DNA from 2 places in the Delftia lacustris genome. Region 2 is predicted to be linked to the other one. Evidence: riboswitches for the same ligand, from Rfam matches in the RefSeq annotation. Region 2 holds a riboswitch; the other holds the start of a gene.
The links. Region 2 has a riboswitch for glycine ahead of gcvT (glycine cleavage system aminomethyltransferase GcvT). Riboswitches for the same ligand answer to the same signal wherever they lie in the genome.

Region 1: it holds a riboswitch for glycine, as region 2 does, so the genes downstream of both, U6958_RS04380 (D-amino acid dehydrogenase) here and gcvT (glycine cleavage system aminomethyltransferase GcvT) in region 2, are expected to answer to the same signal.

What each region holds. Positions count from the first base shown of each region.
Region 1 is NZ_CP141274.1:612,175-627,935, reverse strand. Features, by position in the region: gene U6958_RS04385 (invasin domain 3-containing protein) at 1-2,719, opposite strand, end outside; glycine riboswitch at 3,108-3,218, shown strand; gene U6958_RS04380 (D-amino acid dehydrogenase) at 3,312-4,643, shown strand; gene U6958_RS04375 (FIST N-terminal domain-containing protein) at 4,676-5,911, opposite strand; gene U6958_RS04370 (PhaM family polyhydroxyalkanoate granule multifunctional regulatory protein) at 5,993-6,946, opposite strand; gene U6958_RS04365 (copper chaperone PCu(A)C) at 7,089-7,616, opposite strand; gene U6958_RS04360 (hypothetical protein) at 7,713-8,072, opposite strand; gene U6958_RS04355 (glutathione S-transferase family protein) at 8,189-8,851, shown strand; gene recD (exodeoxyribonuclease V subunit alpha) at 8,868-11,018, opposite strand; gene recB (exodeoxyribonuclease V subunit beta) at 11,015-14,857, opposite strand; gene recC (exodeoxyribonuclease V subunit gamma) at 14,854-15,761, opposite strand, start outside.
Region 2 is NZ_CP141274.1:2,801,441-2,817,201, forward strand. Features, by position in the region: gene gcvP (aminomethyl-transferring glycine dehydrogenase) at 1-2,590, opposite strand, end outside; gene gcvH (glycine cleavage system protein GcvH) at 2,662-3,036, opposite strand; gene gcvT (glycine cleavage system aminomethyltransferase GcvT) at 3,170-4,336, opposite strand; glycine riboswitch at 4,362-4,480, opposite strand; glycine riboswitch at 4,496-4,605, opposite strand; gene U6958_RS14180 (fatty acid--CoA ligase) at 4,775-6,379, shown strand; gene U6958_RS14185 (LysR family transcriptional regulator) at 6,419-7,348, opposite strand; gene U6958_RS14190 (DMT family transporter) at 7,447-7,938, shown strand; gene U6958_RS14195 (sensor histidine kinase) at 7,990-9,636, opposite strand; gene U6958_RS14200 (Lrp/AsnC family transcriptional regulator) at 10,094-10,549, shown strand; gene U6958_RS14205 (helix-turn-helix domain-containing protein) at 10,555-11,322, shown strand; gene U6958_RS14210 (VOC family protein) at 11,408-11,764, shown strand; gene U6958_RS14215 (amino acid permease) at 11,816-13,297, opposite strand; gene U6958_RS14220 (LysR family transcriptional regulator) at 13,555-14,445, opposite strand; gene U6958_RS14225 (MFS transporter) at 14,537-15,761, shown strand, end outside.

The sequences.
Region 1 (15,761 bases), 2.2 Mb from region 2:
AGCCCGTGACGCTGACGGCAGGGACGCCTTGCGTCCCCGCATTGAGGGTGAAGGCCACCGTATCGGTACAGGTGGTGACAAGGTTACCTAACGCATCCTTCAACTGCACGGCCAAGGTGCTGGTGGAGACGCCATTGGCCGCAATCGATGGCGGACTCGCGGCGATTTCAGACCCGCTCGTGCTGGCCGGCAGCCCGGTGAAGCTGTAAGCAACCGGCGAAGGCTGATAAGTCACTGCGCCAGATACCGGGCTTCCACCCAATGGAAGATTGGAGAACGTGGCACCAGCGACTGACGACGACAAGGTCACGGGTGTGGTGAATGTTCCGGCGACACTGCTGCTGGCATTGATGGGAGACGCGCACTTTCCGCTGGAGTCGGTCGTGCAGCTGACTGCGGCGGAGCTGCCATTGAACGTGACACCTGCAGGCGGCGCTGCGAAGGTAACGGTGTCACTGCCCCCCGTCCAGGCATTGCCTTGGCCGTCAACAATGTAGACCTCCAGCAAGTCGCTGCTGCCGACAGGTTGATTGTTGGTCGTCGCCAGAACGCCGGATTTCAGGGCACAGGGAAAACCGGTGACGCTTGCAGCCGTTGAAAGCTGCGAGGTCTGGGCTCCACCGGAATTGCTGTCCGTCACTGTGACCCGCACCTGGCCGCTGAGATACGAAGGAACGGTCAGCGTTCCCGAGGCTCCGGCCATGCTCCCTGAGCCCAGATAGACCTGTGCGTCGTTGGCGCCCGCGCCGGTCGGCGACCAAAAGGCTTCCACCGTATACGGTGCCGGCTCGCTCGCATTGGCATTTGCCGTGATATTGAATGTCCAGGTGCAGGCGGCGGTGTCACTGGCGCCAACGCCAAGGGTCGGGGTCCATCCGGTTTGTCCATTGGCCGTCGTCAGCAAACTGATACCTGAGTTTGCAGCCACAGGCACGGAAAACAGCGTGTTCTGAGAAATCTTGAAGAAATCATGCGTAGTGATACGAATGGCACTTCTCGACTGGCTTGTCATCTTGTTGTTGCCAATCAACCCTGGTGCCGTACCCGTCCCACTAATATTCAACCCGTCCCCGCCGCCAGTGAAATTGTTATCGGTCACCGTCACTACCTGCGTCGTGCCTGAGGCTGCCGTATTCACCGTTGGTGCCGACACATGCATTGGCGATGAAGCGGTATAGGCGGCGATAGGCAGCGAGAAGGTATTACCCGTCACGGCAAGACCAATTCCATTGCCCAGGTTGATCGTTCCATCAACCGACACCACGGCCCTGGGCGCATTTCCACCAGTCGGGCTCAGTGCGATATTCGAATCTTTGATCGTCAATCCGTTGACGGTCATGTTCGACATGACCTGGAAGAACTGCTCGAGCTGCATTCCCCCGATAGGGTTGGGCAGATTCGTTACCGTGAAATTATCGACAACAATGTTGGAAACCGTGCCTGCACCGTTGCTTGCGGCAACGGAAATAGCCGAGCCCTTGTTATTGCCGTAATTTCCATTCCATATCGCGGAATTGATCGTGCTATTGGTAAAGAATACGTTTTGTGCGCCTTGATGAATCTCCGCGTACAGCTCGCAGTTGAACGGCGTCCCCTCTCCCGCAGGGGTTGGCGCCACATTCACCAAGCCGACGCGATCAATGGTGATATTGTTCGCCGGGGAGCCAACGACGAATACCGCTTCGCCACAGGTCATGTTGGGCGAATTGGTGAGCGTGATGTTCTTCCCACCAAGATAAAAAGTTTCCCAGGGGGAGTCCGCCCAGTTCTGGACTTGTATGACTCCCCCGAAATCGATGGTCAACGAGCCCGTGCCGGCTGGCACGGTGCCTTTGAGCCAGTACCAGGCACCACCGGCACCAGTGGTGGTGCCCGTATCGCCGCCGCTGATCATCTGGCTTTGACCACAGGCATTGGTGGCCCCCGTCACGGCGCCGGACTGGACTCCGCTGGAGAATGTATTGGCACAGCGCACGTAAACCGTCTGATTGTCGACATACGGATGGAGGTTTCCCGCCGCATCCTTGGATGTCCCGCTCTGTATGGTTCGTACCGACGTGGTCAGTGTCGGCGCAAAGACGATGGAAACATCGGCACTCGGATCCAGCGTTTGCAGCGTGTAGTTGGCTGCCTGAATGGCCGCTCGCAGCGTACATGCGCCAGCAAAGGTGCCCCCCAGCGTGCTGACACAGGTGGTTGGTGTCGTTGCATTGGCATTGGGAGCGTCGCTGTTGTCGGTGACCGTGAAGACGATGGTCGCCGCCAGTGCCGTGGATGAGATACCCGCGCATGAAAGCAGCAGCAAAGAGAAAAGGCACTTCGCTGCACGCCACTTGCGAAAAAATGCCGAACCAGGCAGGCGATTGAGAGCATGCATGATATTCCCCGTTTTCTCAAGGAGATATGACAGGAAAATGATTTTCCCAATGGCAATGGCCATCAGTTGTACCCAGCGCATTTGCATCGCCGTACCTCGAATAGTTCTATTTGAATCACGAGCCCACAACTCACCTTGCAGCCGGTGAGTTTGGAAGCAAAATTTTTCGCGCAGATCCTGCGCGTCAATCAAAAAAAGGCGGATTTCCATCAACGCTTGCGCGCTGCTCCACTGCCCATTGAGCGGACACACCTTCAGTCGGGTTTGCGACGCAAAACATTCCTCCCTCGACAAACCATATTCACCGTGCTTGTATTTTTTCAGTGACGGACCAGTTTCCATGGACCCGCACCTGTGCAACGGTAAGTCGCCTATCAGACATATATACAACCCATGGTTAACCCATGCAGGTCCAATCGACCAGAACATGCACTGACAAACCACTGCACATATCGATAGGCTAAATCATGTTTTTTTCTATTTCAATAGTTTTTTTACATGAAGCCAGAGACTCGTACCAGCGCTACGAGGGAGGCGCTTGAGCGATCTAGGGAATACCCTGAATCAGCCACACCACATACAGGTAACTGGTGGTATCCCCAATACGACTGGAGCTGGCTGCGCAAGCCCCATAGAATCGCCCCTGCAGGAGAGCAGGCGGGCGCCACGGTGCCGAGCCTCACCGAAGGCGCAAACTCCCATACACGCTCAGGTTCCGTACTGCAAACACAACATGCCGTCTGGAGAGCCGCCGCACGCAATGTGCGGCGCACCGAAGGAGCAAGCCCCGTTCCCATGGACGGCGGTGAATCTCTCAGGTACCAAGGACAGGGGGAGCGGCAGCTGCGTCACGACGGACGCCGGCTGCCTGCTATCCAGACCATAGCAGCCAGCTTTCGCGTGACCCGGCACATGCCTTTGAAAGGGCATCGTCATGCGCGTCATCGTTCTCGGAGCCGGCCTGATCGGCACCACGTCGGCCTACTATCTGCAATCCCTCGGTCATGAAGTGACCGTCATCGACCGCCAGGCCGCGCCCGGCGCCGAAACCAGCTTCGCCAACGGCGGGCAGATCTCGGTCAGCCACGCGGAGCCCTGGGCCAACCCCGGCGCACCGCTGAAGTTGCTGGGCTGGCTGGGCCGGCAGGACGCCCCCCTGCTCTTCCGCCTGCGCGCCGACATGCGCCAGTGGCTCTGGGGCCTGTCCTTCCTGCGCAACTGCACGCCCGCGCGCACGCGCCACAACATCCAGCAGATCGTTCGCCTGGGCACCTACAGCCGCGAGGCCCTGCAGCAGCTGCGTGCCGACACCGGCATCCAGTACGAGCAGCGCACGCAGGGCATCCTGCACTTCTATACGAACGCCCGCGAGTTCGAGGGCGCGCTCAAGCCCACCGAGCAGATGCAGGCCCTGGGCTGCGACCGCCGCCTGATCGATGCCGACGAAGCCGTGCGCCTGGAGCCGGCCCTGGCCCATGTGCGCGGGCAGATAGCGGGCGCCACCTATACGGCCGAGGATGAATCAGGCGACGCCAACCTCTTCACACGCGAGCTGGCGCGCATCGCCGCCGCCACGGGCGTGCAGTTCCGCCAGAGCCACCACGTGACGGCGCTGCGCACCACGGGTGCGGGCGCCAGCCGCCATATCGACCATGTGGAGGTGACCAATGCCGATGGCCGCTATGAACGCATCCAGGGCGACGCCTATGTGCTGGCCATGGGCTCGTTCAGCCCGCTGCTGGCCCAGCCGCTGGGGTTGCGCCTGCCCATCTACCCGGCCAAGGGCTACTCCGTGACCCTGCCGGTGCTGGACCCCGCCAAGGCCTACCAGGTCAGCCTCACGGACGACGAGTTCAAGCTGGTGTTCTCGCGCTACACGGGCGCGCAAGGCGACCGCCTGCGCATTGCGGGCACGGCCGAGTTCAACGGCTACGACCGCAACCTGGACCCCGTGCGTTGCGAGGCCATCGTGCGGCGCGTGCAGCAGCTGTTCCCCGGCGCCGGCGATACCGGGCGCGCCCAGTTCTGGAGCGGCCTGCGCCCCGCCACGCCCAGCAATGTGCCGCTGATCGGACGCTCGCCCATCGCCAACCTGTTCCTGAACACCGGCCACGGCACGCTGGGCTGGACCCATGCCTGCGGCTCCGGCATGGCGCTGGCCGACCTGGTCAGCGGCAGGCAGCCAGCCGTGGATTTCGATTTTCTGGGAGCCGTAGCCATGGACCCGGATCGCAGCGCAGGCACGGTGCGCCCGCGCGCGGTCTGAGGTGCGGACGGCGTGTACGGCGTGTACGACGCCTAGGCAGTGAACACCGTCAACACCCCGGCGAAGCGGTGCAGGCGGGCGTCCATGATCTCGGCTTCGGCGACGAAGCCGATCAATGGCACATCGCCCAGTGCGTGGCGCAGGGTGCGCAGTTCGGCATCGGGGCCGCCGAACAGGCCGCCGCCGCGGCCCCGGCAACTGATGTAGATGGCGCCACGGATGCGGGGCTGTGCCTCGCCTTCGGGCGCCGCCTCCTCGGGCTCCGCCGCATCGCGCAGCGCAGCGCCCAGTTGCAGCAGTTCCTGGCGCGCGACCTGGGCCTGGCGGCGGCAGAAGATCACCGAATGCCCGGCCTCCACGGCCGATGACAGGGCGACGCCCTGGCGCAGCGGGTCCAGGCCAACCAGGGTCAGCACCTGGGCCTCTTCGGTCAGCACGCCGTGGGCCAGGCCCCGGCCCGGCGGCGCAATGGCCGCCAGCGTGGTGCGGACCGTGGTCAGCGCGGGCTGCCAGTCGCTGCCTTCCAGCTCCACGCCCAGCAGTTGCAGCAGGCGCTGCAGGGCCGGATCGCCATCGAGCCCGGTGACCAGGGCCCCGCGCGCCTCGGTGATCTCCAGCCCCTCGCCCAGCGGCACGCAGCCCTGGGCCATGCCCGTGATGCAGGGCACGCCGGCACCGAAGGCCACGCCTGAAAAGCCACCACGAAAAATGCCGCGCGCGTCCGCATGCTGCGCATGCAGATCCTCGGTGCGGCAGGCGATCTGCACGCCCTCCACGCCATCTTCCCCGTCATCGCCCACGCCGCCGAACAGCAGGCCGGACTCGGTGCGCTCGGACAGCTCGTACAGCAGCTCGGCCAGCTCGGGCTGGCCGCCTGCGGCATGGACCAGGGCCGAATGGGCCGTGAAGCCGGCCTCGCCGCCAGGCGCATGCAGGGGCGCCAGGCCCGAATACAGGCGGTAGTGGGCGGCCGGTACATCCAGCAGCATCACCGCGAGCGCGGTTCCTGAAAGGTACTCATGCGACATGGCCAGAACGCCGCCGGCCGAGCAGCCGGCCCAGTCCGCCACATGGGGCAGGGCCCTGGCCAGATGCTGCAGCAGCGGCCGTGCGTGGGCGGCATGCGCATGGGACAGGTACACCAGTCCCAGACGGGGCCGCTGCGCGTGGCCGGGCCCGGCCATCTGCAAGCGCAGCTGCTGCAGCACCGCGTCGGCCGCGGCGCGCCAGTCGGAATGGCTGGCATGGCCTACAGGAAACAACGACATACCAACCTTCTTTCTAGCCCTGCCAGCACCCGGCTTGCGGGTGGCTGGGGCCTTGCGCATCCATGGGTCCGGCCCGATCGGTCAACGCGCCGGCCGGCTCTTGGCTGCCGGCTTGCTGGCGGCCGGCGCCTTGGCTCCAGCCTTTGCAGCGGTTTTCCTGGCAGCCGCTTTGGCGGGAGCCTTGGCAGCGGTCCTGGGGGCTTCGGCCTGCACCGCAGCCTTGGCCGCCGGCTTTGCGGACGGCGCCTTGGCAGGGGAGACCGCCGCCGCCTTGCCCGCCTGCGCAGCAAAGGCGCTGGCCTGTGCCGCCATGCGGTCCATGGTGGCCTTGGCCAGGTCCCCGGCCATGCCGGTGGCGCGCTGTGCGGCCGCCACGGCCGCCACGGCCTCCGGGGCCATGGGCTCGGCCATGGCCTTGGCGGCGATCTGCTGGAATTGCTGGGTCAACGCGCCCCACCACTGCATGGCCTGGCCCATGGCGGCGGCCTGGGCGGACTCGTCCTTGGGCGCCGCAGTCTCCGCGGCTGCGGGTCTGTCGGCGGCCTTGGCCGCCTCGGGGGCTGCAGGCGGCGCGGCAGCGGCCTGTGCGGGCTCGGGCTGCGGCTTTTCCTTCTTGCTCGCCCGGTTGGCGGCCGAGGACATGGGCCAGTCCGAAAGGTCGCCCTGCCCCGCGCTGGCGGCGCCCTTGGCCGCGGCGGTGGCTGCGGCGGTTGCGGCTGCAGGGAACTGGAAGGCCTGCGCCAGCTCGCCCATGCTGACGTTCATGCCCTGCAAGGTGGACAGCGTCATGCGCTGCACTTCCAGGGCCTGGATGGTGGCGGCCAGCGCCTTGCCGTTCTGGTCGAGCCAGAACTGCACGGCCTTGAGTTCGGTGATGCGCTTGTCCACCTCTTCGATGCTCACCGTGGGCGCCACCCATTCGGGCAGGCGCCCCAGGGGCCGGGCGGTGGCCGATCCTGCACTCTGGGCCAGGCCCTGCAGGAAGTCGAAACCGGGGATGAACTTGCCGAAACCGAAGGAGGACGCATCACTCATGGCAGCACTCGCTAGGACTGGGTTGGAAGAACATGCCGGTGAAGCACACCGGCCATGCGCTCAGCTTAACCCAGGCACACGCCAAGTCCATCGCAAGTCATGCACGGCCCGCTGCGCACAAACCCGGTGGATGACAAAAAGCTCAGTGGGAGTGGCCGGCATGTCCGCCGTGTCCGCCATGCGCACCGCCCTGCGCAGCCGATGCCGCACCTGCGCCGGGCGCCATGGCGCGCACGGGGACCTGCAGGCTCAGGCGCGAGGTCTCGCCCTTGGCGTCCTTGAACACCAGGGTGATGGGTACCTGGCTGTCCTTGAGCAGCGGGCTCTTGAGCTGCTGCAGCATGACGTGGTAGCCGCCGGGCTTCAGATCCACGGCCACGCCCTTGGGCAGGTCCAGGCCGTCGATGGCGCGCATGCGCATCACATCGCCTTCCATCTTCATTTCATGCACCTCGGCCACGCCGGCGGCGGGCGACTCCACGCCCACCAGGCGCAGCGGCTCCTCGGCCGTCAGGCGCATGAAGGCGCCCGTGGCCTGCTGGCCCGGCACGCTGGCACGCGCCCAGGCGGCGTCGGCCTTGACATGGGCCGCATCGGCATGGGCATGGGCCAGGCCCATGGACAGGGAGGCGGCGATCAGGAAAGGGGTGGTCCATTGACGCAGTGTCATCACGGTTTCTCCAGAAATTTCAATGCATTGCGGCACGGTCTTCGTGCCTTGCAAAAAGGGTTGGCCAAGCGAAGGAAGCGGGAGTGAATCCGGGAGTCACCGGGGCGGGGCGCGGGCCTGGGGCAGGGCCGGCATGGCCACGCTGTGGACGGAGGCCGGGTGCGCCCGTGGCTGCGCATCTGCCACCAGCGGTGCCGGGGCCGCACTGCACCGGGCGGGCGGCGGCGCCAGCGGGGGCAGGCACAGCGGGCAGTCGATGCCGTGGCTGCCGGCCAGGGCATTGTCCTGACCGGCTGGCGAGGGCACCCAGACCGATTCGCCAGCGGCCGAGCACAGGCGCTCCCAGCCCGAGGCGCGCGCCAGCGGCGCAAACGCCGATGCCAGCGCCACGCACAGCCACAGGCCCAGCGCCCAGCGGGCGCAGGCAGCCAAGGTGGAGGGCAGGCGAAGCGGCATGGCGCCATTCTAGGGGTCTGCCCCAGGACGTCATGTCCGTGACCCCGCCAGGCCCTGCCCGCCCCTACCATCGCAGGCGCATCCCCCAGCCCTCACCAACACCCTAGGAGACACCCATGCTCACCCTGTGCGGATTCGCGGCCAGCAACTACTACAACAAGGTCAAGCTGGCCCTGCTGGAAAAGCAGCTGCCCTTCAACGAGGAACTGGCCTGGCTGGGAGAGACCGACATGGCGCTTTCTCCGCTGGGCAAGGTGCCCTACCTGCGCATCGACGACGGCCGGGGCCTGTGCGAGTCGGCCGCCATGGTCGAGTACGTGGAGACGCTGTCGCCCTCGCCGGCCCTGCTGCCGGCCGACGCCTTCGAGGCCGCCAAGGTGCGCGAGCTGTGCGTGTACCTGGACCTGCACCTGGAGCTGGTGGCGCGCATCCTCTACCCGCAGGCTTTCTTCGGCGGCCAGGTCAGCGACTCCACCCGGGAGCGCACGCTGGCCCAGCTCGACAAGAACGTGGCGGCCTTCGCCAAACTCGCGCGTTTCTCCCCCTTTGTGGCGGGCGACAGCTTCACGCTGGCCGACTGCTGCGCCATCGTCCACCTGCCCCTGGTCAGCGCGGCCAGCAAGATCGTTGGCGGGCGCGACGTTCTGGCCGACCTGCCCGTGCGCGAGTACCTGGCACGCATGGCCGAGCGGCCCACGGTGCAGCAGGTCAATGCCGACCGCAAGACCAATACGGCGCTGATGATGGCCCGCTACGCCAGCGACAAGACCCCGGCCTGAGGCGCGGGGCCTTCACTCACTCCTGCAGCCAGCGCAGCAGCCCGCTGGCGCGCTGCGTGGGGCTGCCAACGGCCGAGGCCAGCAGGCCCGGCACCTCGGAGAACAGCGAGAAGGCCTGGCGGGCGCGCGTGATGCCGGTGTAGACCAGCTCGCGCCCCAGCACGCTGCCGCCGCGCGAGGGCAGCACCAGGGCGGTGTGCTCGAACTCCGAGCCCTGGCTTTTGTGCACCGTCATGGCGAAGGCGGTCTCCACATGGGCCATGCGGCTGACGCCGACCGAGCGCAATTCGTCGCCCTGCAGGAAGTAGACGCGCAGCAGTTGCCCTGGCTGCCCCTGGTGCGCTCCCGGCAGCGCAATGCCGATGTCGCCGTTGAACACGCCCAGCTGCGCGTCGTTGCGCGTGACCATGACGGGACGGCCCGCATACCATTCGCCGCCCCGGCGGATCACGCCCTGCGCATCCAGGGCCTGCTCCACCGCGCGGTTGAGGCCGGACACGCCCCAATCGCCCTCGCGCACGGCGCACAGCAGCCGGAAGCGCTCGAAGGCCTGCAGCACAGCGACCACCCAGGCGCGGTGCGCTGCCTCGTCGGCGCCGGCCGCATCCGGCCGGCCCTGCAGCGCCTGGGCATAGAGGGCATAGCTGGCAAGACCGCCGCGCCCGTGCACGGCCAGTTCGGTCACGGCGTGCACGCCGCCGCCATGGCGTTCCCACAGCTCGGAACCGGCGCCGGCTTGCGTGCCGGCATCGAGCAGGGCCTGGGCCTTCACCGCCTCACCGGCATTCACGGCGTGTGCCAGCTGGCCGATGGGGCCGCCGAAGCGCCGGCTCTCGCGCAGCATGACGGTGTGCTGCGCCAGCGCTGGCGCACGATCGCCGTCGGGCGCCGCGAACTGCGGCGGCAGCCGCTGGCCCGCCACGCGCAGTGCGTAGTCCAGCGTGTCGGGCAGGTAGCGCCCGGCCTGGGCATCGCGGCACAGGTCGCCCAGCACGGCGCCCGCCTCCACCGAAGCCAGTTGGTCCTTGTCGCCCAGCAGCACCAGGCGGGCGCCGGCCGGCAGTGCCTCCAGCAGCGCCGCCATCATCTCCAGGTGGACCATGGAGGCCTCATCGACGATGAGCACGTCCACGTCCAGCTGCCGCCCTGCATGGAATCCCCAGTGCCGCGTATCGGGCCGCGCGCCCAGCATGGAGTGCAGGGTGCGCGCCGCACCCATGCGCTGCACCAGGCCCGCCAGGTCGATCTCGCCGCCCATGCTGCCCTGCAATTGCAGCAAGGCCCCGTCGATCGATTGCTTCAGCCGCGCAGCCGCCTTGCCCGTGGGGGCGGCCAGGGCCACGCGCAACTGGCCGGCATCGGGCGCCGTGGCAAACAGCAGGGCCAGCAGCCGTGCGGCGGTATAGGTCTTGCCGGTGCCGGGGCCGCCCGTGATCACCGACAGCCGGCCGCGCAGCGCCAGCGCGCAGGCCAGCTTCTGCCAGTCCACGGCGCCACCGTCCGCCGCAGGCGGGAACAGGCGGTCCAGCCAGTGGCGGGCCAGGGCTTCGTCCAGCGGCTGGCCGGCCACGGCCTGCGCCGCCGTGCGCTGGATGACGTGGGCGGCCACGGCGCGTTCGTAGTCCCAGTAGCGGCGCAGGTACAGCAGCGGCGCGGGGCCGTCTGCGCCGGCCAGCACCAGGGGCTGGCCGAGGTCCTCGCTGCCATCCTGTCCATCTACCTGCTCCCCGTGCACCACGCGCACCACGGGGCTGGCGCTCAGCGCCGCAACCCAGCCGGACAGGCGCGCAGGCAGCATCTGCCACAGGGCCTGCTGCGCGGGCAGCGCATCGGCCGGCCAGGCCAGCACGTCGTTGGGGTGGCCGGCCAGCGGCGCCAGGGGCAGGCAGCTGTGGCCGCGCCCCTCCATCTGCGCCAGCAGCGCGGCGGCCACCAGCAAGGCGGGCCCGGCCTGTGCATCCTGCCCGGCGACGAAGGAAGCCAGCGCCGCATCCAGCCGGCGCAGCAGGCCCGCGTCGGCCCAGCGGCGCAGCAGGGCCAGCACTTCATTGGTGTCTGGCGGCACGGCGCCCGGCGAGTCGTCGCCCGGCGGTTCGCCGCCCGGCCGTTCATCGAACAGGTCCAGCGTGGCCGTATCGATGGTGCGCGAACGGGGGCGCGGGCTCATGGCAGTTCCTCCGCGTTGGCGCGGCCGGGACCGAGCAGTTCATCGAGCGCATCAAGCAAGGGCAGCTCGGGCGCCATGGCATGCATGCCACCGGCCGGGCCATCGATGCCGCGCAGAAAGTAGTACAGCGCACCGCCCAGTTGGCGCTGCGGCTCGTAGGCCGTGCCCAGCCGGCTGCGCAGCAGCCGGTGCAGGGCCAGCAGGTAGAGCGCGGCCTGCACGTCGTAGCGGTGGTGGAGCATGGCGCGGGCCAAGGCCTCCTGGCCGTAGGCGGTGCCGTCCGGGCCCAGGTGGTTGCTCTTGTAGTCAAGCACCCAGTAGCGGCCCTCGTGGCAGAACACCAGGTCGGCAAAGCCCATGAGCATGCCGTGCAGCGAGCGCTGGGGCAGCGCGGGCCGCTCCTGCCCCGGCAGGATGAAGCGCCGGCACAGCTGGTCGATGCGCTCGGCCGGCAGCTGGCGCGCGGGCAGCCAGAACTCCATCTCGGACAGTTGCGGCCCCAGCGTGGCCAGCGTCACATCCAGCGGCGCCAGCGGCTGGTGGACCACGGCCGTGAGCCAGGCCAGCAGGTCGCGCGCCTGCTCGCCCCGGCCCGCGCGCTCGCAGCGGCGCACCAGGCGATCAGCGAGCGCACCCTGGCCGTCCACGGGCAGGGCAAAGTCTTCGCCGCCCAGCCATTCCAGCTGGTCGTGCACGAAGTTGCCGACCACGGGGCCGCGCAAAAAGCGGTGCCAGACCGCAGGCCCGCCAGCCGGTCCATTCTGCAGGGGCTGCAGGCCCGCCAGGCCGGCCAGGCCGGCCAGGCCGGCAATGTCCGCCAGTTCCGGCGATGGCGGCGGCTCCAGCGCCTGCTCATCCTCGGCCGGGCGCTGCACGGCCACGGGCAGCACGGGCAGGCTGGGCGCGGCCATGGCGCGCACCAGGGCAGAGAAGCTGCCGATGCCCCAGCGGGTGTCGAAGCGCGCGTCGTAGGCCGGGGCATCGTGCAGCGGCGTGGCGCCGGCCGGGGGCTGCCAGCGCGTGCGCTGCAGTGGCACGGCATCCAGGTCGCGCCAGGCCATGTGCGGGTCTTCGCCGCACAGCTGCTGCAGGCCGTCGCGCCAGCCCTGGGCCGAGCGCGGCTCGGTGCCGCCCAGCAGGTAGCCGGCTGCGCCCTGCTCGTTCACGCAGGCCTTGCCGTTGCCGCGCTTGAGCGGGGCCAGGCCCAGCCACAGCGCATGGCGCGGGCGGGTGAGCGCCACGTAGAACAGGCGCAGGTCCTCGCGCAGCCGCTCGCGGTCGGCCTGGGCAAGCTCCTCGTCGCTGAAGTCCAGCAGCAATCGGCGGGCCGGAGCCGCGTCGTCTTGCGACTCGTCCTGCGCGGACAGGGTCAGGAACGGCGTTCTGGCCCGTTCCATGGGGCGGAAGCTGCCCGCAAACGGCAGGCAGACCAGCGGGTACTCCAGGCCCTTGCTCTTGTGCACGGTGACGAGCTTGACCAGGTCGGCATCGCTTTCCAGGCGCACCACCTGCTCTTCGCTTCCGCTGCCCGGCGTCTCGATCTGGGTGGCCAGCCAGCGGATCAGGGCCTGCTCGCCCTCCAGCTGGGCGCTGGCGGTCTGCAGCAGCTCGGCCAGGTGCAGGTAGTTGGTCAGGCGCCGCTCGCCGCCCATGGCCGGGTCCTGCAGCCAGCGCACGGGCAGGTCCAGCCGGTACAGGGTCTGGCGCAGCATGGCCAGCACGCCCAGGCGCAGCCAGATGCTGTGCAGTTCGCGCAGCTGCTCGCTGCGCACGTCAAAGGCTTCCTCGTCGGCGGCCAGCCAGGCCAGCTCGTCCAGCGACAGGCCGATGAGCCGCGTGGCCAGGCCCGCGCGCACGGCCTGGGCATCCAGCGGCGCGGCGACGGCGCGCAGCCAGTACAGCAGGTCATGGGCCTCATCGCTGGCGAACACCGAATCCTGGTCCGACAGGTAGACCGAGGCCACGGCGCGTGCCTGCAGTTCTCGGCGCACGGCGGCCGCCTCTCGGCCCGTGCGCACCAGCACGGCGATGTCGGCAGGCCGCAGGCGCACAAGGCGGCCATCGGGCTGCACAAAGCCGGCCTGCGGGTCGGCCAGCCACTGCACGATCTGCTCGGCGCAATGGGCCGCAAAGCGCCGCCGTACCTCGTCGGCCGACAAAGGCAGGGGGATGCCGGTGTCCTCGTCACGGCCCGCGCTCCAGGCCACGGTGAGGGCGGGCATGGCGCCGTCGCGCGTGTGCAGTTGCTCGCTGCGCCCCTGGGCGGCCACGGGCTCGAACGGCAGCGGGTTGTGGCTGCCGCGCCGGAACATGAAGGCGCCCTCGCCCGGGCGCTGCTCGGCCTGCGCGAACCAATGGTTGACGGCGCCCACCAGCGCCTCGGTGGAGCGGTAGTTGGTGCCCAGCACGTAGTGGCGCCCCTCGGTGGCGCGGCGCGCCTGCAGGTAGCTGTGGATGTCGGCGCCGCGAAAGCCGTAGATGGACTGCTTGGGGTCGCCGATCAGCAGCAGGGCGCTGTGCGGGTCGTTGGCCGCCGTGCGGTAGATCTGGTCGAACAGGCGGTACTGCAGCGGCGAGGTGTCCTGGAATTCATCGATCAGCGCCACCGGGTACTGGGCCAGGATGCGCTCGCGCAGCACGGTGCCGTTGTCGCCGGCCAGGGCCGTGTCCAGGCGCTGCAGCATGTCGGCAAAGCCGAAGCTGCCGGCCTGGCGCTTGAGGTGGGCCAGCCGCTGCGCCACGCGCGCGGCCGCATGCAGGCGCACGGCCACGCTGACGGGCGGCAATTGCTCCAGCTGCACCAGCAGCGCCTGCAGCTCGGCCAGCTCCAGCGGCATGAGCACATCGCCGGCCGATCCCTTGAAGGCCTCGGCCAGGCCCTCGGGGCTGAGGCGGTGGCGCGCGGCCTCGGTCAGCGCCAGCGGACCGTCCAGCGGGGCGCGCGACCAGTCGGCCAGCGCGGCCAGCCAGCCGGTGTAGCGCGCGGGCTGCAGCTTGCGCTTGTCCCACAACGCGCCCTGCCCGTCGAGCTGTCCATCCAACCACCGCTGCAGGCGCTGGGCCTTGTCGTCCCAGCCGGCCGCCAGGGCCAGCAGGCGGCTGCGGCGCTGTTCCATGGCGCGCTGCAGGCAGTCGGCCAGGCTGCCCTCGCCCGCACCGGGCACGGGGGGCTCGCGCAGCAGGGCACGCATGTCTTCGACCAGGGCATCGACGTGGGGCCAGATCTTCAGGGCCTCGTCCAGCAGTTCGTCGGACAGCGGGTAGCACTGCTGGCGCCAGTAGTCCTGCGCGGCCTCGGTCTGTCGCTGGCTTTCGTCAGGCTCCAGCGTTTCGTCGAAGAGGTTGCCGCTGTCGAAGGCATGCTCGCGCAGCATGCGCTGGCACCAGGCGTCGATGGTGTGGATGGCCGCGTCGTCCATGCATTCAGCCGCCATGGCCAGGCGCCAGGCCGCTCGTTCACGGGCCGCGCCTTCAGGGTAGGCCTCGCGCAGCGCGTGCAGGAAGCCGTCGTGGGGCGCAGGTTCGGCCTCGCCACGAAAGCACTGCACGGCCTCGATCAGGCGCCTGCGTATGCGATCAGACAGCTCGCGCGTGGCCGCGCGCGTGAAGGTCATGACGAGGATATCGGGCGGCATCAGCGGGCGCTCGAAGGCCGTGCTGCTGATGCCGTCCAGGCTGCCCTCGCCATGCCCCAGCACCAGGCGCAGGTAGAGCGCAGCGATGGTCCAGGTCTTGCCGGTGCCGGCGCTGGCCTCGATCAGGCGGCTGCCCCACAGCGGAAAACGCTGTGCGTCGAGCACATGGCTGGTCACGCCGCCGGTCACTTCGCTGGTGCTCATGGTGCATCCGCCTGGTAGGGCTGGACCTGCACCTGCGCGGCCACCCAGTCGAGCAGCGGCGCGTGGACGGCATGGGCCAGTGCCTCGAAGCGCCCATCGGCGACCAAGGCCTCGAAATCGGGATAGCAGCGGGCCCAGGACGGGTCCTCGCCTTCGCCGCCGACCAGATGGCCGCCCTCATAGGCCTGCTGTGCCGCAGCGGGAAGGCCTTCGGCCATGGCCAGGCCGCTGCGCAGCGGCAGGGGCAGCGGACCGTTCTGGCCTTCGCGCCACAGGGCCATCAATGCACGCAGCCGTGCCAGCGCTTCGGAAGGGTCCATGGGCAGGACCTGCACCAGGCCGTCGCGCGCCACCACGCGCAACTCGGCCTGCGAGCCGCTGGCGGCCAGCGCCAGGCTGCGCAGGTAGACCGGCATGAGCTTGTCGGCATGGGGCCGGCCCTTGGCATTGAGCAGGTTGCGCGGGTCCAGCAGCAGCCAGCACTGTGCGTCGTCCGCCTCGGGGGGCTCTTCGGTTTCGCAGGACTGGCGCAGCCCGTCGATCCAGTCGTCGAACACCAGGCCATCGTCCTCGATCAGCAGCCGCCTGCGCGGCGCGGGATGGGCATACCGATCCAGTTGCTGGCGCCAGGCCCGCAGCGAAGGCGTGACCGAGGACTGCAGCGCCCGCGCGCCGCGCTCGCCCAGCCCCGCCAGCGGCAGCCGCCCCGAGCGCGTGAGGCGCGCCACGGCCGCTCGCACACTGTCTTCCATGGCCTGGGGCGCCTGCCCGGGCTCGGACAGGCCGGCCGCCACCTGCTGCTGCAACTGCTGCACCAGCAGGTATTCGGTCAGGCCGTCGAGCTGGAACAACTCCTCGTCCACGACCGGGTTGTCCTCCTGCTCGAAGCGCACCTGCAGGCGCT
Region 2 (15,761 bases):
TTTCGGTGGGCTCCACCATCAGCGTGTTGGGCACGGGGAAGGACAGCGTGGGCGCATGGAAGCCGTAGTCGATCAGGCGCTTGGCCACGTCCTCGGCCATGACGCCCGTGCTTTCCTTGAACGGGCGCAGGTCCAGGATGCACTCGTGCGCCACATGGCCGTGCTCGCCCGCGTACAGCGTGGGGTAGTGGTCGCGCAGCCGGGCGCTGATGTAGTTGGCGCTGAGGATGGCGGTCTCGGTGGCCAGGGTCAGGCCCTGGGCGCCCATCATGCGGATGTACATCCAGCTGATGGGCAGCACGGCCGCATTGCCCAGCGGCGCGGCACTGATGGCACCCGTGCCTCCCGCAAGGCCCGTGGTGGCATGGCCGGGCAGGAAGGGCACGAGATCCTCGACCACGCAGACCGGGCCCACGCCCGGGCCGCCGCCGCCGTGCGGGATGCAGAAGGTCTTGTGCAGGTTCAGGTGGCTGACATCGCCGCCGAAGCTGCCCGGCGCGGCCAGGCCCACCAGGGCGTTCATGTTGGCGCCGTCCACGTAGACGCGGCCGCCGTGGTCATGCACCAGCTTGCACAGCTCCTTGACCTGGGTCTCAAACACGCCGTGCGTGCTGGGGTAGGTGATCATGATGCAGGCCAGGTTGGCACTGTGCTGCTCGCACTTGGCCGCCAGGTCCGCCATGTCGACGTTGCCGTTGGCGTCGCAGGCGGTGACCACCACCTGCATGCCCACCATCTGCGCGCTGGCGGGGTTGGTGCCGTGGGCGCTGCTGGGAATCAGGCAGACGTTGCGGTGCGACTGGCCCCGGCTCGCATGCCAGCCCTTGATGGCCAGCAGGCCCGCGTACTCGCCCTGGCTGCCGGCATTGGGCTGCAGGCTGATGCCGGCGTAGCCCGTGGCCTGGCATAGCCAGTCGCGCAGCTGCTTGTCCAGTTCCGCATAGCCCTGCTGCTGGTCGGCCGGGGCAAAGGGGTGCACCTGGGCGAATTCGGGCCAGGTGATGGGAATCATCTCGCTGGTGGCGTTGAGCTTCATGGTGCAGGAGCCCAGCGGGATCATGCTGCGGTCCAGCGCCAGGTCCTTGTCCGACAGCTGGCGGATGTAGCGCAGCATGGCGGTCTCGGAGCGGTGGGTGTTGAACACCGGGTGCGTGAGGAAGGCGCTGCTGCGGCGCAGTCCGTCGGGAATCAGCGGCTCCACGCCCTTTTCGAAGGCGGTGAAGCTGGGCAGGGCCTGGCCGTCCCGGGCGAAGATCTTCCACAGCAGCTCGACATCGGCGCGCGTGGTGGTCTCGTCCAGCGAGATGCACAGGTATTCCTTGAAATACACGCGCAGGTTGGCGCCCAGGGACACGGCACGCTCCACGATGGCCTGGGTGGCCGCGCCCGTGTGCAGGCTCAGCGTGTCGAAGCTGGGCGCCTCGCGCAGCGGCGCGCCCAGCTCGGCCAGGCCGCGCGCCAGGATGGCCGTGTACGAGGCCACGCGGCGGGCGATGCGCTCCAGGCCCTCGGGGCCGTGGTAGACGGCGTACATGCTGGCCACCACGGCGGGCAGCACCTGGGCCGTGCAAATGTTGGAGGTGGCCTTTTCGCGGCGGATGTGCTGCTCGCGCGTCTGCAGTGCCAGGCGGTAGGCGGGCTTGCCGTGCACGTCCACGCTCACGCCGACCAGGCGGCCGGGCAGGGAGCGCTTGAACTCGTCGCGGCAGGCCATGAAGGCGGCGTGCGGGCCGCCGGCGCCCATGGGCATGCCAAAGCGCTGGGTGGTGCCCACCACGATGTCGGCACCCCATTCGCCGGGCGGCGTGATCAGGGTCAGCGCCAGCAGGTCGGTGGCCACGATGAAGGCGGCCTGCTTGCCATGGGCCTTGTCCACGTCGGCGCGCAGATCGTCGATGCGGCCGCTGGTGGCAGGGTACTGGGCCAGCACGGCGAAGTAGTCGCCCTCCATCAGCTGGTTCCATTCCTCCAGCGAGTTGGCCAGCAGCACCTCGATGCCCAGCGGCGCGGCGCGCGTCTGTATCACCTCGATGGTCTGGGGGTGGGCATCGCCGGCCACCACGAAACGGTTGCTCTTGCTTTTGACGGAGCGCTTGGCCAGCGTCATGGCCTCGGCGGCCGCCGTGGCCTCGTCCAGCATGGAGGCGTTGGCAATCGGCATGGCCGTCAGGTCGCAGACCATGGTCTGGAAGTTGACCAGGGCCTCCATGCGGCCTTGCGAGATCTCGGCCTGGTAGGGCGTGTAGGCCGTGTACCAGGCGGGGTTCTCGAGAATGTTGCGCAGGATGACGCCGGGCGTGTGCGTGCCGTAGTAGCCCTGGCCGATGAAGCTTTTGAGCAACTGGTTGCGGCCTGCCAGCGCCTTGAGTTCGGCCAGCGCCTGGGCCTCGGTGGCCGCTGGCGGCAGCGCCATGGGCTGGTGGCGCCGGATGGAGGGCGGGACGATGGCGTCGATCAGCGCATCGCGCGATGCCGCGCCGATGGCGCTGAGCATGTGGGCATCGTCTTCGGGCGCGATGCCGATATGGCGGGCCACGAATTCGGTGGCGTTCTCGAGGGCGGCAAGGGGCTGGGTGGAGGACATCAGCATGGAGGGACCTGTCTCAAAAGCTGAAAAGCGCCAGGGCGGGCCCTGGCGCCCGTCCTGGCCGGAAAGTGGCGTCAGTTGCTCTGGGCAAAGGCCGTGTAGGCGGCTTCGTCAAGCAGCGCGGCCAGCTGGCCTGCGTCGCTGAGCTTGACCTTGAAGAACCAGCCTTCGCCCAGCGGGTCGCTGTTGGCCAGGGAGGGGTCGTCGCGCAGGGCCTCGTTGACTTCGACGATCTCGCCGCTGACGGGCATGTAGACATCGGCGGCGGCCTTGACGGACTCGACCACGCCGGCCACATCGCCCTGGTTGAAGCTGGTGCCCACGGCGGGCAGGTCGACGAACACCACGTCGCCCAGCGCGTCCTGCGCGTGGAGGGTGATGCCGACGATGGCCGCGTCAGGGTTGGCGGCGTTGATCCACTCGTGGTCCTTGGAATACTGGATGCTCATGGCTTGCTCCGATAGAAACTGAAAAAACCTGTGAAAGGCGGTTTGAGAAAGGTCAGTGCGCACTGTAGCGGCATGCGATGGCAGGAAAAACGAATCCGCCGAACTCGATCCACGCCAAGCGCGCAGGCTGTCCTCAACCGCGGTGATAGCGGGGCGCCACGAAGGGCGTGGCCTGCACCTGCATGGGCACGGCCTTGCCGCGCACCATGGCCTGCAGCGTGGTGCCGATGGCGGCGCTGCCCGGCTCCACATAGGCCAGTGCCACGGGCTGGTTCAGCGTGGGCGACAGCAGGCCGCTGGTGACCTGGCCGACCTTGCGGCCGCTGGCATCCAGCAGTTCCGTGCCTTCGCGCACGGGCACGCGCTCCAGGGCCACCAGGCCCACGCGCTTGCGCGTGAGCAGCTCGGGCGACTGCAGCTGGGCCAGCACGGTGGCTGCGCCGGGAAAGCCGCCTTCGCGCTCGCCACCTGCGCGGCGGACCTTCTGCACGGCCCAGTTCAGGGCGGCCTCGGCCGGGGTGGTGGTCGTGTCCAGATCGTTGCCGTACAGGCACAGGCCGGCTTCCAGGCGCAGCGAATTGCGCGCGCCCAGGCCCACGGGCCTGACTTCGGGCTGGGCCAGCAGGGCACGGGCAAAGGCCTCGGCGTGGCTGGCGGGCAAGGAGATCTCGAAGCCGTCCTCGCCGGTGTAGCCGCTGCGCGTGATGTACAGCTCGGCCCCCTCCCAGTCGAAGTGGCCGCCTGTCATGAACACCAGGCCGGCCGTATCCGGCAGCAGGCGCTCCATGGCGGCTGCGGCCTGCGGGCCCTGCAGCGCCAGCAGGCCCCGGTCGAACTGGGGCTCGATTCCGCAGCGCTGGCCGATGCGGGCCTGGATGTGCGCCAGGTCTTCGTGCTTGCAGGCGCCGTTGACGATCAGGAACAGGTCGTCCTCGCGGCGCACGAACATCAGGTCGTCCAGAATGCCGCCCGCGTCGTTGAGCAGCAGGCCGTAGCGCTGGCGGTGTTCGCCCAGGCCCAGCACGTCCATGGGCATCAGCGACTCCAGCGCGGCCCCGGCGTCGGCACCGCGCACGCTGATCTGGCCCATGTGCGAGACATCGAACAGGCCTGCCGCCTCGCGCGTGTGCAGATGCTCGGCCATCAGCCCCTGCGGGTATTGCACGGGCATGGAGTAGCCGGCAAACGGCACCATGCGCGCGCCCAGTTCCTGGTGCAGGTCGAACAGCGGGGTCTTGAGCAGATCGGTGGTGGAGGCAGCGGACAAGGAGGGCTCTCTTTCAGGCAAGGAACAAGGCATAACGCCATCCCGGTCCTCCGGGATGTGCTGCCCTGCTGTCCGCTTTACCTGAGAGATTCACCCGCACCTTCCATGCGTGGGGCTTGCTCCTTCGGTGGATGGGGCACACCGCCGTGCCCTGCATCTCTCTCCAGCTAGGAACGCCTGCGGCCGTGGCGGCAGGCGGTGCCAGTCCTTTTGCCTGAGCGTTCGGGAAACCCTGCGCCTTCGGCGGTGCCGCTGCCTGTGACCATTGCGGCCGGGCGGGCACTCTCTCCTGACCGGCGCATTCTAGCTGCGGCCAGCGTCCGCGCGGCTTCGGGATTTCCGCGGGCCGACTGCAACTCCATGCGCTTGCCTGCATGGATGCATTTGCAAATTGCATAACTGTCTAAAAAATCTCCTACATTGAGGTGCATCGATATATGAAATCTCGTGAGCGAGAAGGAAGAAGCGCACATGCAGCAGACGCTGGGAGACACATTGGCCTGGCCGGCACGTTACCTGCCGAACAAGGAAGCCCTGGTCGCGTGGGAGGGCGGCGAGCGCCGCGCCTGGACCTACGCCCAGCTCGATGCCGAAGTCAACCGCCACGCCCACGGCCTGGCCGAGCTGGGCATAGGCCATGGCGACGTGGTCGCGGCCTTTCTCTACAACACGCCGGCCTTTGTCTTCACCATGCTGGCGGCCGCGCGCCTGGGCGCCATCTTCAATCCCATCAACTACCGGCTGGCGGCGCAGGAGCTGGCCTTCATCCTCAAGGACGGCGCAGCGCGCGCCCTTGTGTTCGAGCACGAGGGCGGCGAGGTGGCCGCACGCGCCCAGGCCCTGCTCAAGGCCGAAGGTGGCGGCACTGGCACGGGCATCGAGCACTGGATCTTTGCCGACGATGCCCCGGCCGACCCGCTGCCGGCCTGGGCCACGCAGCGCCTGTCCGCCCTGGCCAGTGGCCGCAGCAGCGCGCCGCCCCAGGCCCATGTGCGCGAGAGCGACCCCTGCATCCTCATGTACACCAGCGGCACCACGGGCCGGCCCAAGGGCGTGCTGCATACGCACCGCAGCAAGCTGGCGCACAACGCCCTCATGCACCAGACCATGCAGTTCACGCGCGACGACGTGGGCCTGGCCATGGCGCCGCTCAACCACACGGCCGAGCTGCACACCAGCTTTTTGCCGCGCCTGCAGGCCGGTGCCACCCAGGTGCTGCTGCGCCGCTTCGACGTGACCGAGGCCTGGCGCCTGATCCGCGAAGAGCGCGTGAGCTTCTTCTTCGCGGCGCCCACCATGGTCACCATGCTGCTGGCCGACCCCATTGCCTCGCCTGAGCAGGCGCCCGCGCTGCGGCTGGTGGAGTACGGCGGCGCCTCCATGGCGCCGCACCTGATCCGCGAATGGACACGCAAGGTCGGCAGCGACCTGGTCCAGGTCTACGGCACCACCGAGATGGGGCCCTGCATGTCCATCCTCCTGCCGCGCGAGCAACTCTCGCACGCGGGCTCGGCCGGGCTGCCCTCCATGGGCCATGACCTCATCGTGGCCCGCCTGCGCGAAGACAACGCCCCCACCGACCCGGCCGAGGCCTGCCTGCCCGGCGAGGTGGGCGAGATCCTGGTGCGCGGCCCCTGCATGATGGCCGGCTACCTCAACCGCCCCGACGCCAACACCCGCGCCCTGGCGCACGGCTGGTACCACACGGGCGACCTGGGCCACATCGACGACGACGGCTATCTCTGGATCCGCGACCGCATCGACTACATGATCAATTCGGGTGCCGAGAACGTCTATCCGCGTGAGGTGGAAGACGCGCTGGTCGAACACGCCGACGTGCTCGAGGTCGCCGTCATCGGCGAGGCCGACGAGCGCTGGGGCCAGATCGTCGCCGCCCACGTGGTTGCCAAGCCGGGCGCCACACCCACGGCCGAGGCGCTGGACGCCTTCCTGGTCCACGGCGACCGCCTGGCCGCCTACAAGCGCCCGCGCCGCTACCACTTCCGCGAGGCCCTGCCCAAGACGGCCAGCGGGAAGATACAGAAGCAGTTGCTGAGGGTGGGGGTGACGGCCTGAGGCTGCGGCCTGCGCTTACTCCTGCACTTGCTCCTGCTCTCACTCCTGTGTTTGCCCCTGCGCAGCACAGCACTGCGCCATCGAGTTGCGCAGCCACCGATGCATGGCATCCCCCTGCTTGCGCACATGCCAGGCCTGCTGGTAGGCGAACTCGGGCAGCTCCAGCGGCGGAGCGAAACGGCGCAGCGTTTTGTGGCGGCGCAGGTCACCAATGGCGCGGCTGCCCACGGTCAGCACGAGGTCGGTGCCTGCCAGCACCTCCAGCGCCGCGCTCCAGTGGGGCAGGGCCAGCACCACGCGGCGGCTCAGGCCTTGGGCGGCCAGCGCCCGTTCGATCTCCTCGCTGGCGTCGGGCCGCATGGCCAGCATGACGTGCGGGCGCTGCAGCCAGTCCGGCAGTGACAGCCCGCCGCGTGCCGGCAGCACGGCCTGGTCGGCCACGCTCACGAACTGTTCCTGGAACAGATCCTGCACCTCGATGCCTTCGGGCAGGTCGGGTGCGTCGGGGAAGGGCCCCAGGGCCAGGTCCAGTTCGCCATCGGCCAGCTGGGCCAGCATCACCTCGCGCGTGGACTGGCTGATGGCCAGGTCCAGCCCGGGTGCGTGCTGGCGCAGATGCCGCATCAGCGGCGGGAGCACGATGCGCGATGCGTAGTCCGACAGCGCCAGCCGCAGCCGTCCGCGTGCGTGGGCCGGGTCGAACTCCGCCTGTGCCAGCAAGCCGTTGAGGCTGCCCAGCGCATCCGCCAGCGGTTGCACCAGGCCTTGTGCGCGTGCCGTCAGCGCCATGCGGCCGCCGCGCCGCACCAGCAACGGGTCGCCCAGATGTTCGCGCAGCTGCGCCAGCGAATGGCTCATGGCCGGCTGGCTCTTGTGCAGACGCAGGGCCGCACGCGTCACATGTTTTTCGGCCAGCAGGGCGTGCAGGGCCAGCAGCAGGTTGAGGTCGATACGGCGCAGTTCATCCATGCCATGAATATAGACCGTGCACACAAACGATTTCCATCAACGTGCTGGATGCGAGAGCATGCAGGCATCGATTGACAGAAGAAGAAAGGTCTTGCCGCATGACAGGTAAAAGCACATTCACCGCCCTTGCTCCCGTGGCCCTGGCGCTGCTGGCGGGGGCCATCCTGCCATTCCAGGCCGCCAGCAATGCTCTGGTGGGCCGTCTGCTGGGCCACCCGCTGTGGGGCGCGCTGGTCTCGCTGGCCGTGAGCGTCATGGTCGTGGTGCCTGCACTGTGGGTGCTGCGCGCGCCCGCTCCGGCCATGGCCCAGGCGGCAGCGGGGCCATGGTGGCTATGGATAGGCGGCGTGCTGGGTGCCATCTATGTGGCCAGTGCGGCGGCCGTTACACCCAAGCTGGGCGCAGGCGGCTTCCTGGTTTGCGTGGTGGCGGGGCAGATCGTGGTCTCGGTGCTGGTGGACCACTTCGGCCTGATGGGCCTGGGCGCACGGCCGGTCAATGCGACGCGCCTGGCCGGCGTGGCCTTGATCCTGGGTGGCGTGCTGCTGGTGGTGCAGGGCGGGACGGCCCGTGCAGCGGCGGCCCCATGAGCGCCACGAGCACGCACTGCTTCAGGGGCAAAGGCCCCGGCCTTGCCCGCGTCAGGCGGGCATGCCCGGCGGCACGGCGGCCGGCCTTGCCGCTGGCGGACATTCCTGGCAGGCATCTGCCGTGCCGGGCGGGAGCCGGCCCAGCCGGATGACAAAGCAGGCCCCGCCTCCGGCAGCCGGCTGGAAGAACGCGTCGCCTGCGTGCAGCCTGGCGATGCGCCTGACCACGGACAGGCCCAGGCCATGCCCGTTGACGTGCCGGGTGGCGCTTGCGCGTTCATAGGGCTCGAAAACCTGTCTTGCCGCTTCGGGCGCAAGGCCCGGTCCCTGGTCGCTGACGGAAATCAGCAGGTCACCGGACGCATCGCAGCGGGCGGCCAGGGTGATGTCGCCCGCCTTGGCATATTTGATGGCGTTGCCGACAAGGTTGGAGATGGCGATGCGCACCAGGACAGGGTCGCATTGCCATTGCTGCGGGCCTTGTTCCAGATCCAGTTTCAGGCGATGCCGCCGGGACCAGCCGACGAGCTCTGCAGACTCCTCCAGGAGTTCATCCAATGGCGTCTGCTCCAGTTGCAGCCGGAACGCGCCCGCGTCCAGCCGGTCGTTGATCAGGCAGGTGTCCACCAGGGTCATCAGCCGGCGCGAAGCCCTGCGTATCTGGGACGCCTGCTCGATGAGGGAGTCCGCATCCGTCGTCGGGAACGTCTGCAGCTCGGTCGCGGCGCCGTCCACGATGGTGAGCGGGGTGCGGAACTCGTGGTTGATCATGTTGAAGAACTGGCGCTGCTCCAGCCGCATCTCCCGCTCGCTGTGCAAGGCCGTCTGCAGGGCCTGCTGGGCCGTTTGCAGCTGTGCGGTGCGCTGCAGGACCTTGGACTCCAGCTCGCGCTCGGCCGCCTGGGCGCGTGACAGGGCCTGCATCCGCTCACTGCGCAGGGCGCGCTCCGCCACCCGCGTGCGGTTGGTCACCGCCATTCCCAGCAGGATGGCCTCGGAAACACGCCCGGCAAACCACAGCATCTGGGCCGATGGCAGAGCGACATCGGGCAGCAGGCCCTGGGTTCTCAGCAGGTTCAGGATGCCCAGGGCGGATGGCACGGCAAACGCCAGCGCGCCCGGCAGGTATTGCCACTGCCTTCGAACCACCAGCAGGTACAGCACGAAGACCGCACCGAACGATGTGGACACCAGGGCCGTGAACACCACGGCACGCGAGATCTGCGCATAGCCACCCAACAGTGCCATGCCCAGTGCGATGGCATTCAGCCAGGCCACCACGCTGAAGAGGTGCGCAGCCCAGATCCAATGGCGGCGGAACTCGAACAATTGGCTGAAAAACACCGTCGCCACCACACAGAAGCTGCAGTAGGCGATGGACAGCGCATGCTGGGGCTGGTCGGCGCCGGGCAGCCACAGGCCTTCGGGCCGGTAACGGAAAGCAGCGTAGGCAAAACCGGCTGCCAGGAGCGCGGCGCAAAGAATGTAGAGCCTTTCCCTGAGCCAGCACCACAGGATCAGGCTCATCAGCGTGATGGCCAGGGCCGAGCCCATGTACGCGTAAAGCAGCATGGCGGCCGGCGCCATGCTCCTGCCGGGAAAGACCGCGATGCCCTGGGCTGCCTGGGGGTTGGGCAGCAAGCGGGTGAGCAGTGCCAGAAGCGCTGCGGCTGCCAGGGCTTGCGCCAGCCATCGCATTGCAGAATCCGTTGGCCAGTGCCTCCGGCGGCCTTCGGTGGGATTGTCTTGGGTGTGGATCAAGGGGCCGATTGGTTGATGTGGCGAGCGCCCATGCATGCCCGACGTCAGGGTCAGTGCATGTCGTGCACGTTTGCGGGAGGCATTGTGCACCGGCCGCCGTTGCGGGAAAGCGCTGCCGGGTGTCTGCGGATGCCTGCCGGGTGCCCCAATGCAACAGGCCGCCCCACTGCGGATAAGCGGGGCGGCCTGTAACGGGTTCCTGAGGGGATCACGCATCCGGGCGCTGGCGGTAGTCGGCGGGGCTGGGTGAATGGTTTTGCTGCGCCGGTAAGCGTGCTCCCATGCAGACAAGTGTGCGCGTTTGGCCTCAGAAAATGCTGCTTTATTTCTTCAAAACAGGCGTTGCTACAGAAAATTATTCTGCACCTGCCTGTTTTGCAGTAGATTGCCGGCCATGGACATCCTCGACAGAAAGATTCTTTCCGCCCTGCAGGCCAACGCGCGCGCCAGCCTGCAGGAAATCGGCGCGGCCGTGGGCCTGAGCGCCTCGCCCTGCTGGGCACGCATCAAGAAGCTGGAAGAGGCGGGGGTGATCGAGGGCTATACCGTGCGCCTGAACCCGCTGGCGCTGGGCCTGGGCGATACGGTGCTGGTGCAGGTCACGCTGGACAGCCATTCGGACAACACGCTGGAGAAATTCGGCGAGATGCTGGCGACCATTCCCGAGGTGGTGGAGGCGCACCTGGTCTCGGGCGAGTACGACTACCTGCTGCGCGTCGTCGTCAAGGACACGCGCGACTACGAGCGCCTGCTGCGCGAGAAGCTCTACAAGATCAAGGGCATACGCCACAGCCAGTCCAGCTTTGTGCTGCGCACGCTGAAGAAGGCGGACCTGCCGCTGGGGGTCTGAAGTCCATGCCTTCTGGCCAGGCGCCGCCGCCCGCTCCCTACCGCGAACACTCCCCGCCGCCCGCCCTGCAGCCGCACTTCCAGTGCCTGTGGAGCAGCACCGTGGCCCCGGACTATGCCGGCGGTTTTCTCGTGGTGCCCGATGGCTGCGTGGACATCGTCTGCAAAGGCGGGCGGCTGCTGGCCGTGGGGCCTGACAGGGTGGCTGCGCGGCCTGCGCTCGTGCCGGGGTCCGAGGTATGGGGGGCGCGCTTCGGCCCCGGTGCGGCCAGCGCCTGGCTGGGCCTGCCCATGGACGAGATCGTGGGGCAGGCGGTGGAACTGGGCGATCTGCTGGGGCCGCGCGCGCGGGAGTGGTTGCATCGCTTCAACGATGCGCAGCCGGGCGCAGGGCAGGCCGTGTTCATCCATGGACTGGTGCAAATGGGCCGCGACGCCCCGGAGCCCGACCGGCAGGCCATGCAGCTGTTCGGTGTGGCGGCTGCAGCCGGGCGGGACGAATCCGGTGTGCTGGCCGCCATGCGCGCGCAGCTGGACATGTCCGAGCGCAGCCTGCGCCGCCTGTGCCACGCGCAGTTTGGCTACGGCCCCAAGACGTTGGAGCGCGTGCTGCGCTTTCAGCGCCTGCTGGCCCTGGCACGGTCTGACCGGCAGGCAGGTCTTGCGGCCCTGGCGGCGGAGGCCGGCTATGCGGACCAGGCGCATCTGTCGCGCGAGGTGAGGGCGCTGTGCGGCATCACGCCCCGCGCTGCCCTGCAGCAACTGCTGGATTGAGCGGCCCGGCTGGCCGTTTTGTTCAAGATGCCATGCCCCTGCGTGGCCGATGATGGCGGCCTACCGACATTCAATGGAGCATCACATGGGCATCAGGGGCAACAACCACCAGATCGACAACATCGAATTCAACGTGGCCGACATCGCACGCAGCAAGGCGTTCTACGGCGAGGCCTTCGGCTGGACCTTCACCGACTACGGGCCGAGCTACACCGAGTTCAGCGACGGCCGGCTGACGGGCGGCTTCACCACGGGCGAGGAGGTGCGGCCCGGCGGCCCGCTGGTCATCCTCTACGCCGACGATCTGGCCGAGGCGCAGCGCCGCGTGCAGGCGGCCGGTGCCGTGATCAGCCGCGCGGTGTTCGCGTTCCCGGGGGGGCGCAGGTTCCACTTCACCGATCCGGATGGCTACGAGCTGGCCGTGTGGTCGGCCGATGCCTGAAAGACGACAGCCCGCATCTGCGGGCTGTTTTCATGGGGACCGGGCGGGGCGTCAATCGACGTTGGAGCCCAGCTGCATGTCCTTGTACTTCACGATGTGCGTGCCCTTGACCAGGCGGTAGCCGCCCCAGATCAGCAGGAACAGCGGCAGGCCGATATAGGTGGCGACCACGCCGGTCCAGTCGATGCGGTCTGCCATGAAGGCCTCGTAGTTCTGGCCCAGCGTGATCACCATGCACAGCACGAAGGCGAATATGGGGCCGAACGGGAACCACGATGCACGGTAGGGCAGCCGGTTCAGGTCCAGGCCCTGGGCCTCGTAGCCCTTGCGGAAGCGGTAGTGGCTGATGGCGATGCCCAGCCAGGCGATGAAGCCCGTCATGCCCGACAGATTCAGCAGCCAGATGTAGACCAGCTGGGGGCTGAAGATGTTGGTCAGAAAGCACAGCGCAGCCACGACCGTGGTGGCCAGCAGGGCCATCGTGGGCACGCCGCGCTTGTTGACGTACGAGAACATGCGCGGCGCCATGCGCTGGCAGGCCAGCGTGTAGAGCATGCGCGTGGAGGCGTACATGCCGGAGTTGCCGGCCGACAGCACCGAGGTCAGCACCACGGCGTTCATCACGGCGGCGGCCGACAGCAGGCCCGCGCGCTCGAAGACCAGGGTGAAGGGGCTGACGCTGATGTCGCCCAGGTCGTTCTTGAGCAGTTGCGGATCGGTGTAGGGGATCAGCAGGCTGATGACCAGGATGGCCAGGACGTAGAACAGCAAAATGCGCCAGAACACCTGGCGCACGGCGCGGGGCACGTTCTTGGCGGGGTTCTCGGATTCGCCAGCGGCAATGCCGATCAGCTCCGTGCCCTGGAAGGAAAAGCCCACGATCATGGCCACGCCGATCAGCGCCGAGAAACCGCCTGCAAAGGGCGCATCGCCCTGGCTCCACAGGGCAAAGTTGCCCCAGATGCCTTCAGGCGCGCCGCCCCGCACGATGCCCAGGATCATGAGCACGCCCACGCCGATGAAGAGGATGACAGTGGTCACCTTGATGGCGGCGAACCAGTACTCGGCCTCGCCGAAGCCTTTGACCGAGATGGCGTTGAGGCCGAACATGATGGCCAGGAACAGGGCGCTCCACAGCATGCCGTTGCCGTCGGGGAACCAGTAGGCCATGACCAGCTGGGCGGCCACCAGGTCCACGGCAATGGTGACGGCCCAGTTGTACCAGTAGTTCCAGCCCAGCGCGAAGCCGAAGCCTTCGTCCACATAGCGCGCGCCGTAGGTGGCGAACGAGCCCGAGACGGGCAGGTTCGCGGCCATTTCGCCGAGGCTGGTCATGAGGAAGTAGACCATCAGGCCCACGATCATGTAGGCCAGCAGGGCGCCGCCGGGGCCGGCCTGCGAGATGGTGGCGCCCGAGGCAACGAAGAGGCCGGTGCCGATGGAGCCGCCGATGGCGATCATGGACAGATGCCGCGCCTTGAGTTCGCGCCTGAGTGCGGTGGGAGCGGCGTTCTTGGAGTTGTCTGCTGCCATGGATGTGTCGATGGTTGGATCAGATCCCGCGTGGCCGCTGGCCGGCGCGGGGGCAGGAATGCAAAACAGGTAAAAACAAAAGAGCCGCGCTGTCGCGGCCCCATCAAGGTGCATGCACCACGAAAAGGCGTGATTGTCCGAGAACGCAGCCATCGTGGAAAGGCAGCAGTTTAATCTCCCTTCACCCGCATAAGCCGATCTGAATCAGCACCCACTGTGTGTGCGGCGCCACGCCAGCTCGGCTGGCCGCTGCCGCCTCACCACTGTGTCTGCGCCAGCAGCAGTTGTGCCAGTGCCTTGATGCGCGGCGAAGCCTGGCGCGTGCGCGGGTAGACCAGGGACAGCTCGCGGGCGCGGCCTTCGTGCTGGGGCAGCAGCCGCACCAGCCTGCCCGCCTGCAGGTGCTCGCGCACCGCGAACTCCATGACCTGGGCCACGCCCAGGCCGCCCAGCGAGCCTTCCACCAGCGGGTCGCCGCTGTCGAAGGTCACGGTCTGCGGCGCAGGCCAGTCCAGCATCTCGCCATTGCCCGCCAGGAACTGCCAGGGCACGCGCCGGCCCAGGTAGTGGTTGTAGACGGCCATGCAGCTGTGCTGTGCCAGCTCCTGCAGCGTCTGCGGCGTGCCGCGCGCCGCCAGGTAGGCGGGCGAGGCCACGGTCACCCAGCGCAGCGGCGGCAGGGCGCGGGCGATCATGCGGCTGTCTGCCAGCGGGCCGATGCGCACGGCCGCGTCAAAGCCTTCTTCCACCATGTCCACCATGCGGTCGGTGAAGCTGGTGTCGATCTGCAATTGCGGATGCTCGCGCAGCAACTGCCCCAGCAGCGGCACCAGCACGATGCGGCCCAGCATGGACGGCGCCGTCATGCGCAGCACGCCGCTGGGCGCGCAGCGCCGGTCGCTGACCAGCTGGCGCGCCTCCTCCAGCCCGGCGATCAGCGGGGCGCAGCGGTCCACCAGCGCGCAGCCGTCTGGCGTGAGCGACACGCTGCGCGTATTGCGGTGCAGCAGCCGCGTGCCCAGGTCTTTCTCCAGCTGCGCCACGGCGCGCGATATGCGGGACTGGCTGGTGCCCAGCAGGCTTGCCGCCTGGGTGAAGCTGCGGCTTTCGGCCACCTTGATGAGCAATTGAACGGCGTTGAGGTCCATGGCGATGGCAAGTTTGATTGATTCGATTTTGCATAAGAAAAATGAATATCTGATGTTTATCTTCAGAAATGCATTAATTAGGATCGCTCCCATGCTTGTGAACGACTCCCCCGCTGGCGCCCTGCGCCACCCGCGCGCCGCGCTGGCGCTGCTGTCCCTGTCCCAGTTGCTGATTGCGCTGGATGCCACCATCGTCTTCGTCGCGCTCGACGCCATGGGCCAGCAGCTGCAGATGGATGCGCACCACCTGCAATGGGTGGTCAGTGCCTACAGCGTGGCCTTTGGCGGCTGCCTGCTGCTGGGCGGGCGCTGTGCGGACCTGCTGGGCAAGCGGCGCATGTATGTGGCGGGGATGGCGCTGTTCGGCCTGGCCTCGCTGGCCGGCGGCTTCGCCTCCCAGCCCTGGCAACTGGTGCTGGGCCGCGCAGGGCAGGGCGTGGCAGGGGCGTTGCTGTTTCCGGCCACGCTGTCGCTGATCAATACCTTGTATGCGGCCGGGCCCGAGCGCAACCGCGCCCTGGCCGTGTGGAGCATGGCGTCGGCCGGCGGGCTGGCGGCCGGCGCGCTGCTGGGCGGCGTGCTCACGCAGGCGCTGGGCTGGAACTGGGTGCTGTGGGTGCTGGTGCCCGTGGCCTGGCCGTGTGCCATGGCGGCGCTGCGCTTTCTGCCGCCCTCGGCCCGTACCGGGCGTGCCGCACCGGGCCAGGGCTTTGATCTGGCCGGTTGCCTGAGCGTGACCGTGGGCAGCAGCCTGCTGGTGACGGCTCTGGTGCAAGGCCCTGAATGGGGCTTTGCCAGCGCCGCCACGCTGGGGACGCTGGCCGTGGCGATCGCGGCGTTGGCGCTGTTCTGGCGCATCGAGGCCCGCATCGCCTCGCCGCTGATGCCGCTGTCCCTGCTGCGCGTGCCCAGCCTGCGCTCGGCCATGCTGCTGACCATGATCTTCATGAGCAGCTTTGGCGTGCAGTACTACTTTCTGGCGCTGTACTTCCAGCAGATCTACGGCTGGAGCCCGCTGCAGGCCGGCCTGGCCTTCCTGCTGCCCACGGCGGTCTGCACGCTGGGCATCCGCTGGGCCGAACACTGGCTGCACCGCTCCACGCCGCGCACCGTGCTCATGGGCGGCTGGGCCGCAGGCACCCTCGGCCTGGCCTACATGGCCTGGGCGCTGCCGCTGGGTGGCAGCTATGTCTGGCTGGTGCCCGGCTTCGTGGTGCTCAGCCTGGGCCAGGGCGCGTGCTGGACCGCCATGTGGGTGGTGGCCGGCCAGGGCGTGGTGGCTGCGCAGCAGGGCGTGGCCTCGGGCATTGCGGCCA